2 regions of the Hungatella sp. genome follow, and region 2 is predicted to be linked to the other one. Evidence: riboswitches for the same ligand, from Rfam matches in the RefSeq annotation. Region 2 holds a riboswitch; the other holds the start of a gene.
What was found. A riboswitch is a leader RNA that binds a small molecule or an ion and turns the genes downstream of it on or off. The one in region 2 is predicted to bind cobalamin.

Region 1: another riboswitch for cobalamin. It lies ahead of ACLTD4_RS00610 (energy-coupling factor ABC transporter permease); the one in region 2 lies ahead of ACLTD4_RS02540 (ABC transporter substrate-binding protein).

The regions. Positions count from the first base shown of each region.
Region 1 covers NZ_JBKVCZ010000001.1:125,458-133,396, reverse strand. Annotated here, with positions in the region: gene ACLTD4_RS00620 (AraC family transcriptional regulator) at 65-1,048, opposite strand; gene ACLTD4_RS00615 (energy-coupling factor ABC transporter substrate-binding protein) at 1,270-1,593, opposite strand; gene ACLTD4_RS00610 (energy-coupling factor ABC transporter permease) at 1,595-2,344, opposite strand; cobalamin riboswitch at 2,514-2,699, opposite strand; gene ACLTD4_RS00605 (energy-coupling factor ABC transporter ATP-binding protein) at 2,727-3,614, opposite strand; gene cbiQ (cobalt ECF transporter T component CbiQ) at 3,664-4,464, opposite strand; gene ACLTD4_RS00595 (sugar phosphate isomerase/epimerase family protein) at 4,614-5,516, opposite strand; gene ACLTD4_RS00590 (sugar ABC transporter substrate-binding protein) at 5,554-6,678, opposite strand; gene ACLTD4_RS00585 (ATP-binding cassette domain-containing protein) at 6,738-7,939, opposite strand, start outside.
Region 2 covers NZ_JBKVCZ010000004.1:72,563-80,501, reverse strand. Annotated here, with positions in the region: gene ACLTD4_RS02565 (class I SAM-dependent methyltransferase) at 1-696, opposite strand, end outside; gene ACLTD4_RS02560 (ABC transporter ATP-binding protein) at 662-1,354, opposite strand; gene ACLTD4_RS02555 (ABC transporter ATP-binding protein) at 1,347-2,282, opposite strand; gene ACLTD4_RS02550 (ABC transporter permease) at 2,282-3,109, opposite strand; gene ACLTD4_RS02545 (ABC transporter permease) at 3,102-4,070, opposite strand; gene ACLTD4_RS02540 (ABC transporter substrate-binding protein) at 4,087-5,736, opposite strand; cobalamin riboswitch at 5,958-6,133, opposite strand; gene ACLTD4_RS02535 (sensor histidine kinase) at 6,180-7,394, opposite strand; gene ACLTD4_RS02530 (response regulator transcription factor) at 7,391-7,939, opposite strand, start outside.

The sequences.
Region 1 (7,939 bases), on a different contig from region 2:
ACGCTGTCCCCCGGAGATTTTTCATTCATAGGACTAACTTTCCTATGGATGAAATAATGGGTGCTCAGATAACCGGCACCCATAACTGAATATCACTTTCTCCCTTTTCGTCCAACCGTTCCCCATACCTTGCAAAATCATACCGTCTGCCGTCGTCAAACCGACAGGTGGATTCAGGAAACCACTCCCCATAGATGTATTCCACTACCGGCTGAAGGCTGTCCTCATTCCTTCCGCGGAAGGAAAACACAGCATAACGGCCGGCCGGGAGTGTAAATTCCTGCATTCCCCTGGGAACCGTGTGTTCTTCGGCGACCTCTGCTCCCGCAATATACCGGAACACCTTATCCATTCCCTGGCAGGGATAATAAGAGTAGTCATTTACCCCAATCAGAAATTCCTCGTCCGCGCGGCCGGAGATACGGCCCTTTTTTGCATGAAGCCGCCTCCAGCACCTGCCGATTACAGAGAAACCGCCCTTTGTGGAACCGCAGAAGCCGACGATGGATATCGTCTTCGCCTCCGTCATGGCTACCTCGAGTATCCTGTCCCCCCGCAGTTTTTCCCGGCGGGAGGTATCGTATTTCAGCTGCAGCGGGAAGAAATCACCCTTCTTCCGGTATTGGGATGGACTGTGTTTAAAATACTTCTGAAACGCCCTTGAAAATGAGCGCTGCGTTTCGTATCCGGAAGCCAGCGCAATTTCCAGAACAGGCTCTTTCGAAAACACCAGCATCCTGGCCGCCTCAGTCAGCCTGCGCCTCATAAGATAGGTATGCATGGGAAAACCGGTAACAGATGCAAACATGCGGTGCAAATGATATCTGGAATAGTTGAAAGCCGCAGCAATACCTTCTAAATCCAGCCGCTCCTCCATCAGATGTTCTTCGATATAGTCAATGACTGCAGCTATTTCTTCTATATTATTTGGTGTGTGATTCATCTCGTCACTCCATTTGTCACTCAATTTGACCCCCGTTCTGCTCCCCATCTTACCATTCCTGTCGACCGTCTCATCGTAATTCGCAGCCCCCAATTCACTTGCCATAATCCCCGCCTCCTGTCTTTTCTCTATCATACCAGAAAACAAGAACATTTTTGTCACATTTCTTGCTGCCTGCATGCTTTCCGACAGTCCAGTTTTTTCCATTTCCCTTCCTTTTATCTCCCGTTCACGCCTTCTGGCTGTCGGGCTTGCAGCCGGAGGCAGAAAATAAGCCGGAAAATTCTATCAGAAGAAATTTACCCGGCTCTATAAAACTGCTTGTTTTATTTATTTTCTTTTTTTGTCATCCATTTCTTCCGCTCTACGAAACGTCCCATGACAAAGGCCATGATGCCGACGCCGATCCCGGTCTGAATGCAGAACAGCAGGCTTTCCACCTCGCCCGGGAGTTCGCCCTGAATCAGGGTTTCCATTACCGGAGTGAACCACGGCTCATACTCTTCTCCACGGATTTCAGCCACCATCTGGCTTCCCGCATCATCAGATCCGCCGAATTCTGCGCCTTTTAACGCGAACAGCGGAATAATTGCGATCAGGCAGGCAATGACCAGTAAAACGATTACAATGATTTTTTTATTCTTATCCATCTTATTTTGCCTCCTTTGCAAATCCGATACTGGAAAGCTCCGGCCCGGCGTAGGATTCCAGCGCTATGATGATAACAGTAGTGAGAAGTCCTTCAATGATGGCCAGCGGCAGCTGTGTCGGCGCAAACACGCCTAAAAACTTCGCCGCAGACAGAGCCACACCGCCCTGCTCTGCAGGATAGGCAAGCGCCAGCTGAAGGCTGGTTACGCAGTATGTAAACAGATCGCCAAGGGTAGCCGCAAGAAATACGGATACGTAGCGGTTTACCTTTAACTTTCCGCATAATTTATAGATCCCAAAAGCCACGAACGGACCAGCAATCGCCATAGAGAAGGTATTGGCACCCAGCGTGGTGAGTCCCCCATGTGCCAGTAAAACCGCCTGGAAAATCAATACGATAATTCCAAGGATGCTCACTGCCGACGGCCCAAACAGGATCGCCCCGAGACCGGTTCCGGTCATGTGGGAGCAGCTGCCCGTAACAGACGGAATCTTCAGGGACGAAATCACAAAAATAAACGCCCCGGCCATGGCAAGCACAGTGATGTTCTTTCTGTTTTCACCCAGTGTACGGCGGATGGAAAAGAATCCGGCGGCCAGGAACGGCACACAGACAGCTCCCCATACCAGGCAGTAGCCCAAAGGCAGATACCCCTCCATAATGTGCATCGCATACGAAACCGGCATAACGCCGAACGTAAATGCAAATGCCACTGCAAGTGTCATGATTCTTTTTTCTTTCTTCGTCATCTCTATTCTCCCTTCAAAAAAAATAAGCACCTCATCCGATGATTCCCACTCATCAGACCGGTACTTTGACGACAGCCTCTTCTTCGCTCTTATCCCCTGTCTTCACAGAGATCCCCGGTTTTCCGGACGCAAAAAAAGGCTTCGGCCTCCGGTCATCGCTCGTAACCGGACGCATCGTATCGCAACAGGCAGGTCTTCTGACTCAAGGTTCATCACAGCAGCTCATCTTCCCGGTTACCCAGTGATTTATCGAGCCCTGCTCCTCTTTTACAGCGGCGGGACCGTAAGGGATTTTCACCCTTTTCCCTATTATCCTGCGGAGAATTTCACAGGCACCTCTTGCGTAATTCTATTGTATTGTACACGAAAACAGCTCCGGCTGTCAAATACATTTGACTCCGTCTGCTCTCATTTTCAAACTGCCTGCTTCCTGCTGCCGGCACAACAGCCGTTCCAGTTCCTCTGCATCTTTTGCATATGAACCGTCAGGCACAAGCCCATGGGCCGCCAGCCGGCTGCACACATCCATCAGGACCGGCTTTCTTAAGTTCGCCTGCGATACCACGCTTTCATCCTGAAAAATGCGGCGCGGCGAGTCGTCCGCAATCAGACGGCCTCCGGCAAATACCAACGCCCGGTCCGCCCATCTCCAGGCGAAATCCACATCATGGGTTGAAATCAAAAGAGTTTTCCCCATATTCCACAGCTTATCCAGAACCGCCTCGAATACTGCCGTATTCAGAGGGTCCAGTGAAGCCGTCGGCTCATCAAACAGGAAGAGTTCCGACTCCATCGCAACAATATCCGCGATACAGACCCGTTTCTTCTCACCGCCGCTAAGATAGTGAGGCGGCCTGTCTTTCATCTCTACTAAATTCATACAAGCAAGGGCCTCATCCACGCGCCGTTTCACCTCCACGGCCGGAAGCTTTAAATTCATGGGCCCAAATGAAACCTCCGCGGCCACCGTTGATGCGATAATCTGATTATCCGCCTCCTGAAACACAATTCCAACGTGCTTTCGCAGCTCGTTCCGGTTCTTTTTTGTAATTTCGGTACCCCGGTATAAAATTTTCCCGGAATCCGGTGACAGCACTCCGTTCAAATTCAGAAAACACGTGGATTTTCCTGCTCCGTTGGAACCCAGTACCGCGATCCGCTCACCCTTTCTGACCGATAAGTTCACATCCTGCAGGGCCGTTTTCCTGCTGTCATAGGAATAGCAGAGATGCTCTGTCTCCAAAATCACATCTCCTCTGTTCTCATCCACATACTCACCACCTTTTCTCTCATTTTCTCTGTATCACTCCGATGTCGGACTACAGTAAGATCCACACCGCCGCAATCAGCAGTAAGTATCCTGCTGCCGCTGCCGCCTGGCTTCCCCTGATCCGCTTCTCTTCCTCCAGGAAACAGAGATCCCCGTCGTAGCACCGGGACAATAGAGAGTCATAATACGTGTCCGCCTTTTTCAACGATGCCACCAGCAGATTGCCGGCGGTACTTCCGAAGGTACGGCAGGATGTCCTAAAATCGCAGGTTCCCAGCCGGGAAACAGCGGCCTGCTTCATCTGACTGTGGGTGTCGCTCAATACGAAAATAAAGCGGTAAATCAGATACATCAGTTCCACAATCATTTTCGGTACGTGTATGCGCTTTAAGACTCCGATCATCTCACTGGCCGGCGTGGCAAGCGTCATCATGTACATGGCACTGACCGCCCCCAGCGCTCTGGTAAACAGCAGCACAGCCTGCAAAAGCCCGGCCTTCGTCACATAGAGCGAAAACCATGGAACGCTTATATACCAGTCGCCGCAGGGCCTGCGTGAAATACCTATGGCAATCGCCACAGTCCCCATAAAAAGAAAGGCGAGAGGAATCGTAAGCAGCTTTAAATACCGTGCAGGCGATAAGCCTCCCGCAATAACCGTAATGCAGGCCATGGTAAAGATTACAAATACCGACACCGACAGCTTGTCCGCCGCGATGCACAGACAGAGCGCCGCCATCCCCACCGCCATCTTAAGCCCCGCATTCCAGCTTCTGAGCCGCGACTCATAGGCATAGAAATCAATCGAATGCGCCGCATCGTGTTTATGACCTCTGTAAATTGGTTTCACCTCCCTTGATCTATTTACCGGCATTGGCCGATATGACCCATTATATAACGGGAGGAGGCGTATGGCAATTGAATCGCTCCTATTTTTTCAGCAGTAAGACACATTAAAAAAGGAGCCTTTTTATTTCGGCTCCTTTTTTTGCAGTCATCCTATTCCCCCAAGATATTATAAAAACGGCATTTTGTTTCTATAAAATCTATAGATTGAAGAAGCATTTCATTTTCCTTCTCCAGATTCATACCTTCTTCCAACTCTCTCCATAAAGCTACGCTGGCAGCCACACTGCCTCCCGGTGTCGTAAAAGCTTCAATGTCAAATCGTCCGGAATAGCCAATATCTTTTAAAGCAGAAAAATACTCTTCCCAATGAAACTTCCCCACTCCCGGAAGCCTTCTGTTATTTTCTGCAAGGTGAAGATGTCTTAAATACTTACCTGCTGTTAGAATTGCCTCCTGAATAGAATTTTCCTCTACCGACATATGGAACCCATCCAGCATCAATCCAACATTTGGATTCTCCACTATTTTGCAAAACCGAACGCCCTCTTCAGCAGTGTTAATCAGGTAACCTTCAAACCGGTTTAATGGTTCAATGGTCAGTATTATTGAGCTGCCACGAATCTCTTTTACCGCATTCTTAAAGCAAAGTGCTGTTCGTTCAAAAATCCGCCGCTTTTCAGTCATAGGAAGTGTCTCTACCCTGTAAGAGGGCCATTTCGTATAAAAAGTTCCTCCCAACAGACAGATATCCGCGCGCTCCATCATTTCCAGAATCTGATGCATATATCTTATTCCATTTTCCCTGACTGCACAGTCATCGGAAGCCATATCACAATCTTTAGGAAACCCACAGCTAAAAACAATTTCCACGCCCTTCTCTCCAGCATACTGCACCAGATCACGAAGCCGCTCATAATCTCTTAAAAATGGGTCCGGTGGCAGTTCCACACACTTAAATCCCAAAAATGCAAACCGTTCAATAATAGGATAAAAGTATGTCACCGGCTCACTTTGTCCAAACAGAAAATGAATGCCCGTTTTTAATTTTACCAATATACCTTATCTCCTTTCTTTCAGCATATTTAAACGCTTAATCGGAAAGGCCAAAGTTCTCTAATCCATTTTCCTTAATAAAATTCCGATACCATTCGTTCATTGTGTCTTCACTCTGTGCCCGATTCTTTAATTCATCCGTCACCTCGCCAGAGGTTACAATCTGGCCCTCATAAAGATTTTCTCCGCCTTTCAGTTTCTTTCCTTCTGTCAGCATTCTGGCCGCCGCCTGTACAGGGAGATAGCCTTCCATCCATACATTCTGGAATGCACATACATCAAGATACCCCTCTTCCAGGAGATTTAAGGCTTCCGCTCCTGGATCATAAGCCGCCATAACAGTTTCTCCACCACTAGCCTGTTTTACTTTTCCCATATTAGTTGTTTCCAACGCAGATAATCCAACCATTGCCTTTAAATCCGGGTTAGAAGTGTAGATATTTTCCCAGTTATTATAATTTAAAGTTGTATCCTGGTCCGTTTCGTATACACCAATAAATTCCATTTTAGTTCCGTCATACGCTTCTTTTACCTTCTCTGCCCGAGTAGCATGAGATGCCGGTCCAAGTACGCACACGCCAAGCGCAACCACTCCTTCTTCTCCGGTCTTCTCCCTTACAGCAGATCCCAGGTCATACGCAAGTTTTGCTGTATCTACTCCAAAATAAGCCGCTCTCTGTGAAGTTGGCGCATCCGTATCCGTCACAATTACAGTAATTCCCTTTTCGACCGCTTCTTTAATCGGTTCATCCCACACAGTAGGATCTCCAGCAATGATAACAATTGCATCGCAGCCTGCTGCCACCAGAGACTCAAACATAGAAATCTGCTCTGTATTATCAGTATCAACCGGCCCTGTGTAGGTAAGCTTCACACCATAGTCTTCCGCGGCCGCCTTAGCCCCATATTCTATGGAAGACATAACATCACCGGAGGTCGTATGGACAACAAAACCAATATGGTAATCATCTGTTTTCGGTTCTTTAGCTTCAGACGCCTGCTCGGTTTCTTTTGACTTTTCACTTGTCTCTTTTGCTGATGTATCTTTCGCAACACTCTCTGTTGTCGATTTTGTATCCCCTTCAGTGGATACAACGGAAGTACACCCCGTAATACCTAAAACTACTGCCATACATAACGCTGCCGCATTTCTCTTTTTCATAGTAAATCTCCTTTCCCTCTGCATCTTTTGTTTTCTTCCTCTATAAAACTCTTTCCTTCCTACCTCTCCGATGAGCCTGATTTCGCGGGCCTCCTTTCCACCATCGTATCAATAAAAATTGCAAGAATCATGGTAATTCCAATAAATAAGGACCGCCAGCCAGACTGCATACCCAAAAATACCAGACCATTCTGAATAACGGTAACCAATATGATTCCTATAAGGGATCCCCACATACTGCCGCTTCCACCGCCCATTTTTGTTCCACCAATTACAACAGCACCAATTGCTGACATAGCATAATCGCCTCCTGTCGTAGTATCTGCGGAAGTGAGATTTGAAAGAGTGAGAACTGCTCCCAAACCACTTAAAAAACCGCTGAGCGCCATAACCTGTATCCGCAGCATTCGGGTTCTGATTCCCATTTTCCCCGCAGCCGATTCATTATCGCCCATCAATATCAAATGACGGACGAATCTGGTATTTTTAAACAGGAATAATAGTATTCCAAATACCACCAGTGAAATCCATGCAATCATAGAGATACCAAACACACGGATTCTGGCCATAGTCAAAAAGGAACCTCCCGGCAGACCGCTAATAGTTTTTCCCCCATTTAAAAGCAAAGACAATCCCCTATAAACCGATACCGTTCCTAGTGTAACTACAATCGTGGAGAGCCTGAATGTTACTGCAAGAATCCCATTCAATGCACCGAGTGCTGTAGCTGCCAACAATCCAATTATTACTGCAATCCAAGGGTTCACGCCTGCCTTTGTCATGAGAAGCGCCATCAGTGCCATAGTTACATTCAGTACCATCCCTACGGATAAATCAACTTCGCCAGCACAAAACACAAATGTCATACCGTATGTCAAAAGTCCCAGAATACTCATCTGTTTCAAAACGACAGCAATATTCTGTCCTGACATAAATGACGGGATAAAAATAGAAAATCCCAAGAGTACAGTGAGCATCGCCAGGAAGACCCCGACTTCTTTTTTTATGGCCTTCTTATCTGTCGTTTCTGACTCTCTTCCATCCGCTGTATGGTTTTTAAGTCTGATTTTTTCAGTTTCATTTGTTCCCTGGCTGCCTGCAATATATTTTAGAATTTCTCCTTTCGTTGTACCTTCCCCTACAGTTTTAATATGTCTGCCATCACGAAACAGTAAAATCCTATCACTTAATGCAGTCAACTCATCAATCTCCGATGAAGTCAGGATAACTGCAAATCCCTGGGCTGTCAGACGGTCGATCA
Region 2 (7,939 bases):
CTGTTCTAAATCGTCGTATAGAAACTTCTTCTTCAGAGGAATGACCGTCATACCGGCATCGATTCCCATGGCGTAAAGCACATTGATAAAATAGATCATGTCCTTTTTCCCATAGGTCAGCCTGCATCCCAGTTTCCTCTTCATTTCCATATAGTATGGCGGCATAAACCCCATGTTCATACCTGCAATGCACATCTTTTCTGCTGTTTCGTTCATTTTTCGGAAGCATTCCTCCAAACTGCGCATCCGATAAAAGCAGTTATATCCAAAAACCACATCGTAATGCTCCGCGGAAGAAAATGTCTCCCACTTGCTGCACACCCCGGTCACGTGACGGATCTCCTGCTCCCGCGCTGTCTGATCGATATAGGAGAGTACCTCCGGAGAGATGTCCACACAGGTCATGCGGCCGCAGAGCTTCGCCAGCTCCATCGTGTAATTTCCCCATCCCGGACCAATCTCCAGGATGGAGGCGGTCCGGCAGTCTGCCAGCAGCTTCCTGACCGCCTCCATCACCGTCTCAGCCGTATCATCACGCTGGTAACTCCTTTTTCTTCCCAAAAAGCCCTTCCAGAACTCCCGCTCCGCCTCGTCGTCGGTCTGGCGTCTCGAATAGGAACCGTCCGGCAGCGTGATAGCTTCCTCCCAAAGCCGGTTAAAATCAGCGATTTTCACCCGCTCCTCCAGATATGTCATAAAGTCTGCCTCCTTTCAATTCCCTCTTTTCATCTGTGAACCAGGAAACCACCTCTCTGTCATGGGATATGAAGAGATATGCGATTCCTTCCCGCTCCTGAATTTCCTTTAAAATATTTAAAATCTGAGCCTGCACCGACACATCCAGCATGGATGTCGCCTCATCCAGAATCAGCACCTCCGGTTCAGGCAAAAGCGCACGGCACAACGCGGCCCGCTGTATTTCCCCTCCGCTCACCTGATGCGGATAGCGGTCCAGCACCGCGCGGCCCAGTTTTACCTGGGCGAGCAGCTTTTTAAGCTTCTGATCCGCCTCCCGGCAGCCATAGACTTTCGCCGCCTCCATCACGCTCCTTCCGATCTTCCAGTTGGGATCCAGAAACGATTCCGGATGCTGGGAAATATACTGCACGCGCCGCCTGAACTGCTTCATGAGCCGCCTGTCTTTTCCATTCACGGTCTGACCGTGGAAACAGATCTCCCCGCTGTCCGCGGGCTCCATCATGAGCAGAATTCTGGCCAGCGTGCTCTTCCCGCTTCCACTGGCTCCCATCAGTCCCAGCGTCTTTCCCTTTTCCAGCTGGAGACTGACGCCGTCCAGCACCTCCACCGTCTGCCTTCTCTGGTAGGCTTTCGTGATCTCCCGCATCTCAAGCATACTGAAAACACCTCACAATCCGGCCCTCTGTCTCATAGCCCTCCGGCCTTTCACAGAAACACCGTTTCTCCGCGTCAGGGCATCTTGACGCAAACTTACATCCGCCGATCTGTTCGCCGGGCGCGGGAGCGCAGCCCTTCATGGGATGCATACCGTTTACCGGCAGCGACTGTAAAAGTCCCCGGGTATAGGGATGCTTCGGATCGGCCAGAACATTTTTTCCAAATTCGATCATCTCGCCGCTGTACATCACTGCCAGACTGTCACAGAGACCCGTGGCAAGCTGAAGATCATGGGTTATGATAAGCATGCCCTTGATCCCCCTTTTTTTCACCGTATAGAGGGTCTCATAGAGCTGATGCCGCAGCGCCTCATCAAGCCCCTTGGAAGGCTCGTCCGCAATCATCCATTCCGGGCAGGAGGCCGTTCCCATGGCAGCCGCCGCCCTCTGGTTCATGCCGCCGCTCAGCTCAAAGGGATAGGACGACAGCACCCGTCCGGCCTGCTGGGGCTCAAATCCAAATTCCACCAGGAGTCTGGCTGCCATTTCGTTTTTCTGGCCCTTCTGGTTTCCCACGGCCAGCGCCTCCCTGATCTGCCCGCCGATTTTCCGCACCGGATTAAAGGAGTCTGCCGGATTCTGAGGAATCAGCCCCAGTTTTCGCCCCCGCAGCTTCCTCATCTGTCTGGAGTCCAGCGATAAGAGATTCTGTCCATTCAGCCAGATCGCGCCTTCCGTCCTGGCGTAGGCGGGAAGCAGGCCCAGAATCGCCATGCCCAGCACAGATTTCCCGCATCCGCTCTCTCCGATCAGACCGGTGATCTCTCCCGCCGCAAACCTGGCATTTACGTGGTCAACCGCCTTTACGAGTCCGTCCTTCACTTGAAAATGCACCACCGCATCCTGGACGGTCAGATTATCATCCATCAATAGCCTCCTGCCTCCCCTCTCTTGTGATCCATCAGATCCCGCAGCATGTCGCCCACCAGATTGATCCCGAGAAGCAGGAGCACCAGACACACGCCCGGCGCAATAATCAGATGGGGATAGGAACGGAAATTCATTCTGGCATCGTTTAACATAACACTCCAGTCCGGGTTAGGCGGCTGTATGCCAAGCCCCAGAAAGCTGAGTCCCGAAATGGACAGAATACAGCGGCCAATCCTGGTGGCAAACAGCACAACCGTATTGCCCTTCATATTGGGCACGATGTGTTTCCAGATAATCGCCTGATCGGAGACGCCCAGAATCTTAAGCCCCTTCACGAAATTCTCCTCCTTCAGCCGCAGCACCTCCGTGCGGATAATCCTGGCAAATCCGGTCCAGCTGGTCAGCACAAGCGCGATCATCAAACTCTGAAAGCTCGGTCCCATGATCCCGGCGATGGCGATCATTAAGCTGGTTCCCGGCAGTCCCTGAAAGATATTCATGCAGACAAGGATCACATCATCACAGATGCCTCCGTAATAGCCTGCCAGCGTTCCCACCGCCATGCCCGCCAGCATGGACAGCACAGTCGCTGTCAGGGAAAGAAGAATCGAGCTCCTTCCGCCGTACAGGATTCTGCTGAAAATATCTCTCCCCAGCAGATCTGTGCCGAATAAATGGGCCGCGGACGGCGTCCTAAGTGTCTGGGACATATCGACGGCATTGACTTCATAAGGAGCCAGCACAGGCGCCAGAACACTGCCTGCCAGAATCACGGTCAGTATTACAATTCCGATGATTCCCGGAATCATCTGTCTCTTACTCATTTCTGCCTCCCTCCCCGCGCTTTCCGCCGTCTCCCAGCCGTATCTTCGGATTGAGCCATGCGCATAGTAAATCTGCTGCGAGAGAAACGGTGACATAGATCACGCCGGTAAACAGCACATATCCCTGAATCACCGGATAATCCCTTGAGTGAATGGCCTCCAGCACGTAGGAGCCGATTCCCGGAAGGGAAAACATATTCTCAATAATCACGGAACCTCCCAGCATTCCCCCCAGGTAATTACCGAACAGCGTAATCACCGGAAGCACCGCGTTGGGAAACGCGTGACAGAGCATCAGCCTGCTCTTTTTAATCCCCTTTGCGTCAGCCGCCAGCATATACTGCCTGCCGAACTCCGTCAGCATGGAAGACCGCATCAGCCGCTGGGTCATGGCGATATTGGCGCAGGCCAGCGTGACCGACGGCAGAATCATATGACGGATGCCTCCCACGCCATTGGTGGGGAGCAGCTTCCATTTTTCACCAAACAGGATAATCATGACGATTGCCAGCCAGAATGACGGTACTGCCATCATAAGATTTGTAAGAAATTTCATTCCCTGATCGGGCGCGCGGTTCACAAACGCCGCAGAGAATATTCCGAAGGATATCCCGAAGACGCACACCAGTGCCATCCCGGAACATGCCAGTTTAAGCGTCATGGGCAGGCGGCGGAGAAGTTCTCCGCTCACCTGCGATTGATCGCTGTATGATCTGCCTAAATCTCCCTGCAGTACCTTTCCCGCCCAGCGCAGATACTGGACCGCACCGGGATCATTTAATCCCAGCTCTTCCCTCTTGGCCTCTAAAAGCTCCGGCGTCACCTGAGAGACGCCATCCCTTCCAAGGGCCATGGCCGCAGGGTCTCCCGGTGTCAATAAGCCCAGCATGAAGGCCATGACGGAAATTCCGATTAACACAGGAATCACGGACAGAATCCGCCGAACTATATATCGAAGCATCTCATACTCTCCCTGTTTACTGTGCCCAGCCTACCTTTGTCAGATCCAGTCCGTAGATCTGCGCCTCATATCCGGCCAGTTTCTTATTGTAGACCATCAGAGTCTTTTCGTTGTAGAGAGGAAGCACAGGCTGCGTCTCAACGGAGATTTCCTGCAGCTTATCGTAAGCTTCCTGACGCTTTACCAGATCGATCTCCGCATCCGCCTGATCGATCAGGCCATCAATTTCCGCGCTCTTTACTCCAAGGCTGTAGTTCACGTTCTGATCGCCTGTGGAATACATGAAACGCTTAAAGATGGTGATGGCTTCCATATTGGAAAGCCCCTGCTGGCCGCGTGCAATATCGTAATCCCCGCTCTTCATCATATCCTTCATGGCCGCCCAGTCATAGGATTCGATGGTCACGTCCACTCCGATCTCCGGAAGAATCGCCGCGATCAGCTCCGCCTCCGCCTTCTGCTCCGTGTTGTCCTGCTGAACCAGATACTTTACGCTGACTCTCTGATCTCCCAGAACCTCTTTTGCAAGCGCTTTTGCCTGCTCTGGGTCGTATTCCACCGGGAAGTCCTTATAGAACGGCGTGCTGTAGTTTAAGATATTGGAAGTAGGGGATGCGTATCCAAGATAGATATGATCCGCAATGGCGTTTCTGTCTACCAGAAGGCTGAACGCCTTTCTCATTCTGACATCATCAAACGGCGCCTTTGTTCCATTGAGGCACAGGAAATCGATCATGGTAGAATTGGTCGTCGTGATCGCAAACTGGTCATCCTTTACAAGCTCCACAGCGAGAGCCGGCGTGATCGCCTTTAAATCAATAACGCCCATGATTTCTCCGGACTTCATAGCGGAGAATCTGGTATTGACATCCGGGATCGTCATCACGCGGATTGTCTTCGCCGCAGCCTTCTCTCCCCAGTAATCCTCGTTGCGCTCCAGGAGTACGTACTGATCCTTAACATTCTCAGTAATCTTAAATGGTCCCGTCCCCTGTGCAATGCCGGTGTAATTATAATTTTCATCAAAGCATTTGGGGCTGTACATGGCGCTTCCGAAATTTGTCATGGTAAAAAGAAGGGTCGGTGAGGCCTCTGTAAAGGTCAGCTGCACCGTATAATCATCCACCTTCGTTACCTGGTCAAGATTCGGATAAAAGCTGTCGATGTTCAGGCTGTAGAAGCCGGAAGGCTTCACCTCTGATCTCATCCGGTCAAAGTTATAAAGCACTGCGTCCGCATTGAACGCTTCGCCGTCATGGAATTTGACGCCTTCCTGTAAATGGAAGGTCCAGGTCTTCGCATCGTCAGACATCTCCCAGCTCTTCGCCAGCTTTCCTACCGGCTGTCCGGCTGCATCCATCGTGATCAGCGGTTCCCATACATAGAGAATTACGCTGCAGTAGTAGGCGTCATCCACGCCAGGCGCCACATTCCGGTAGCCCGCCAGGACAATCTCATCGTCCGGATTCACGGCCGCTTCTGTGGTCTTTTCCTCTGAACCTGTTTCTGTGCCCGCCCCGGTCTTTGCCTCAGCACTTGTCTGAGCGGTCTCTGTGCTCTGTGTGCCGGCCTTCTGACCGGAACAGCCGCTAAGCATCAGGGTCAGAATCACCGCCAGGAGCGCGAACATGGAATACGCACTTCGTCTCTTTTGTCTCTCTTTCATAGTTCCTCCATTCATCTGCTTTTCGCAGGTATCATCCTTGTATAACTGCATATCATACCGTAATTCATAAGCGCAGGCCAAATCAGAAGCCGCCAGAAACAAAAAAAGAAACGCGTTTTTATTCCGCGTTCCCGTCATCAGGCATAAACTATTAAGCCCCTTCTGCGCCTTACGGCAAAAAAAGAGCTTCTTTATCCCAGATGCATTGCCTTACACGGAGGCTTCATCTTTTCCTATTAAGCAGGTTTCCTGACTTACAGATCAATGCTCCATCTTCCCTTCTCACATCTTTGATGCAATGGATTTGAAGATATCGCTCCCTGAATACAGTGACCGGATCGCTCAGGATTCTCACCTGATTCCCTCTTGAACATGCACTTAATATCATATGATTCAATTATACTTCCCTATCATAGCACAAAGTTCGGTTCTGTTCCACCTGTTTAATCATTGCCGCAGACTATTTTTCCATGTCGAGGAGATACACGTCCGCGCCTTTCCACACCGCGGTATGAGGCAGGGAACCGCAGTATAAATGTCGTTCCCTCACCAGCCGCGCTCTTCACCGTGACCTCTCCCCCGTGCTTCTCCACGATGTCCTTTACGAGGGGAAGTCCCAGACCGGCTCCGCCCACGGCGCGGGACCGGGACTGATCCACCCGGTAAAACGGTTCAAAAATATGGGGAAGCGCTTCTTCCGGGATTCCAATTCCCGTGTCTTCGATCTTCACAGTCACACCATTATCATCTCTTCCCGTGACAATCGAGATGGACCCATGCTCCCGGTTGTATTTTGCCGCGTTCTCCAGCAGATTGCTCATAACGCGGTAAAGCATGACGCGGCTGCCGGTCAGGCTGATATCCGGCGTATTCTCGATGGAGACGGTCAAGTCCTTTTTTCGGATCAGCGGTGAAAGCTCATCAAGCGTTATGGCAAACACTTCGCTCAGCTCCACTTCCTCCTCCATCTCGTGGTCCTTATCCGACGTCAGACGCATCAGGTCCTCCACCAGACGGATCATCCGCTCCGTATTCGCTTTTACGATGGTCAGCACCTTTTCCATGCGGTCCGGCGAGGTCTTCCCGTCCAGCTCCAGAACCTCCAGATTCACGAGAATCGTGGCAAGCGGAGTCTTCAGCTCATGGGCGGCACTGGCGGAAAAACGTTTCTGCCGTTCAAATGAAGCGCTGACTTTATCCATCATATGATTAAAAGACCGGGCCAGCCGGCCGATCTCATCCTGTCTGCCCTGTATCTCCACGCGGTTCGACAAATCATTGCCGCTGATCTCCTCAATCGCGGACGACAGCTCCTTCAGCGGCTTCAGCACATGGCCCGCCATCAGCCACGTCGCCCCTGTTCCCAGAATAAGGACCAGAAAAAGGGCCGCCATCCCCCATAGGTTAAACTGCGTACCCGCCTTTTTCAAGGAAACGGTAACCTCCTGCAAGTCCATATTTTCGTTAGAGACTCCCTCTTTCTTAACACTGGTGATGATAATATCCTGGGGCTGAAACGTCATCTTCTGCTCTAAATCTCGTACGAAAATGCGGTCTGCCCCAAATAAGAACATGCTGGTCAGTATGACTGCCACACTGGCCATCACCAGGGCCGAGAGAAGGGTCAGCCGCATACGGAGTGACAATTTCTTCATCATAGAGGTTCCTCCTTATCGATCAGATATCCGGCGCCGCGGATGCTGCGGATGATTTCCTCATCCGTAACCGCCTGCAGCTTGCGCCGTATGACGCTGATATAGACCTTCACCTGATTGGAAAAGGGATCGGCCTCCCTGTCCCACACATGCTCCAGCAGTTCCTCTGCACTGACCAGCCTGCCCATATGAATCATCAGATATTCCAGAATTGCGAATTCACGCATGGAGAATTCCAGCTGCTTTCCATGAAAAGCAGCTGTCTTTAAATTGGAATCCAGACAGAGACCTCCCCTCGTCAGGGCGGCCTCTGTCTGGATAAATGATCTTCTCAGCAGCATACGAATGCGTGCCTCTAATTCCTCAAAATGAAACGGCTTGGTGAGATAGTCGCTGGCTCCGCTGTCCAGCCCGCTGATCTTGTCTGCAAGCTCCGAGCGGGCAGAGAGAATCAGCACCTTCGCCGGGTTCTCCATGGACCGAATGTGCTTCAGCACTTCCATGCCATCCAGACCGGGGAGATTTAAGTCGAGCACCACCAGATCATA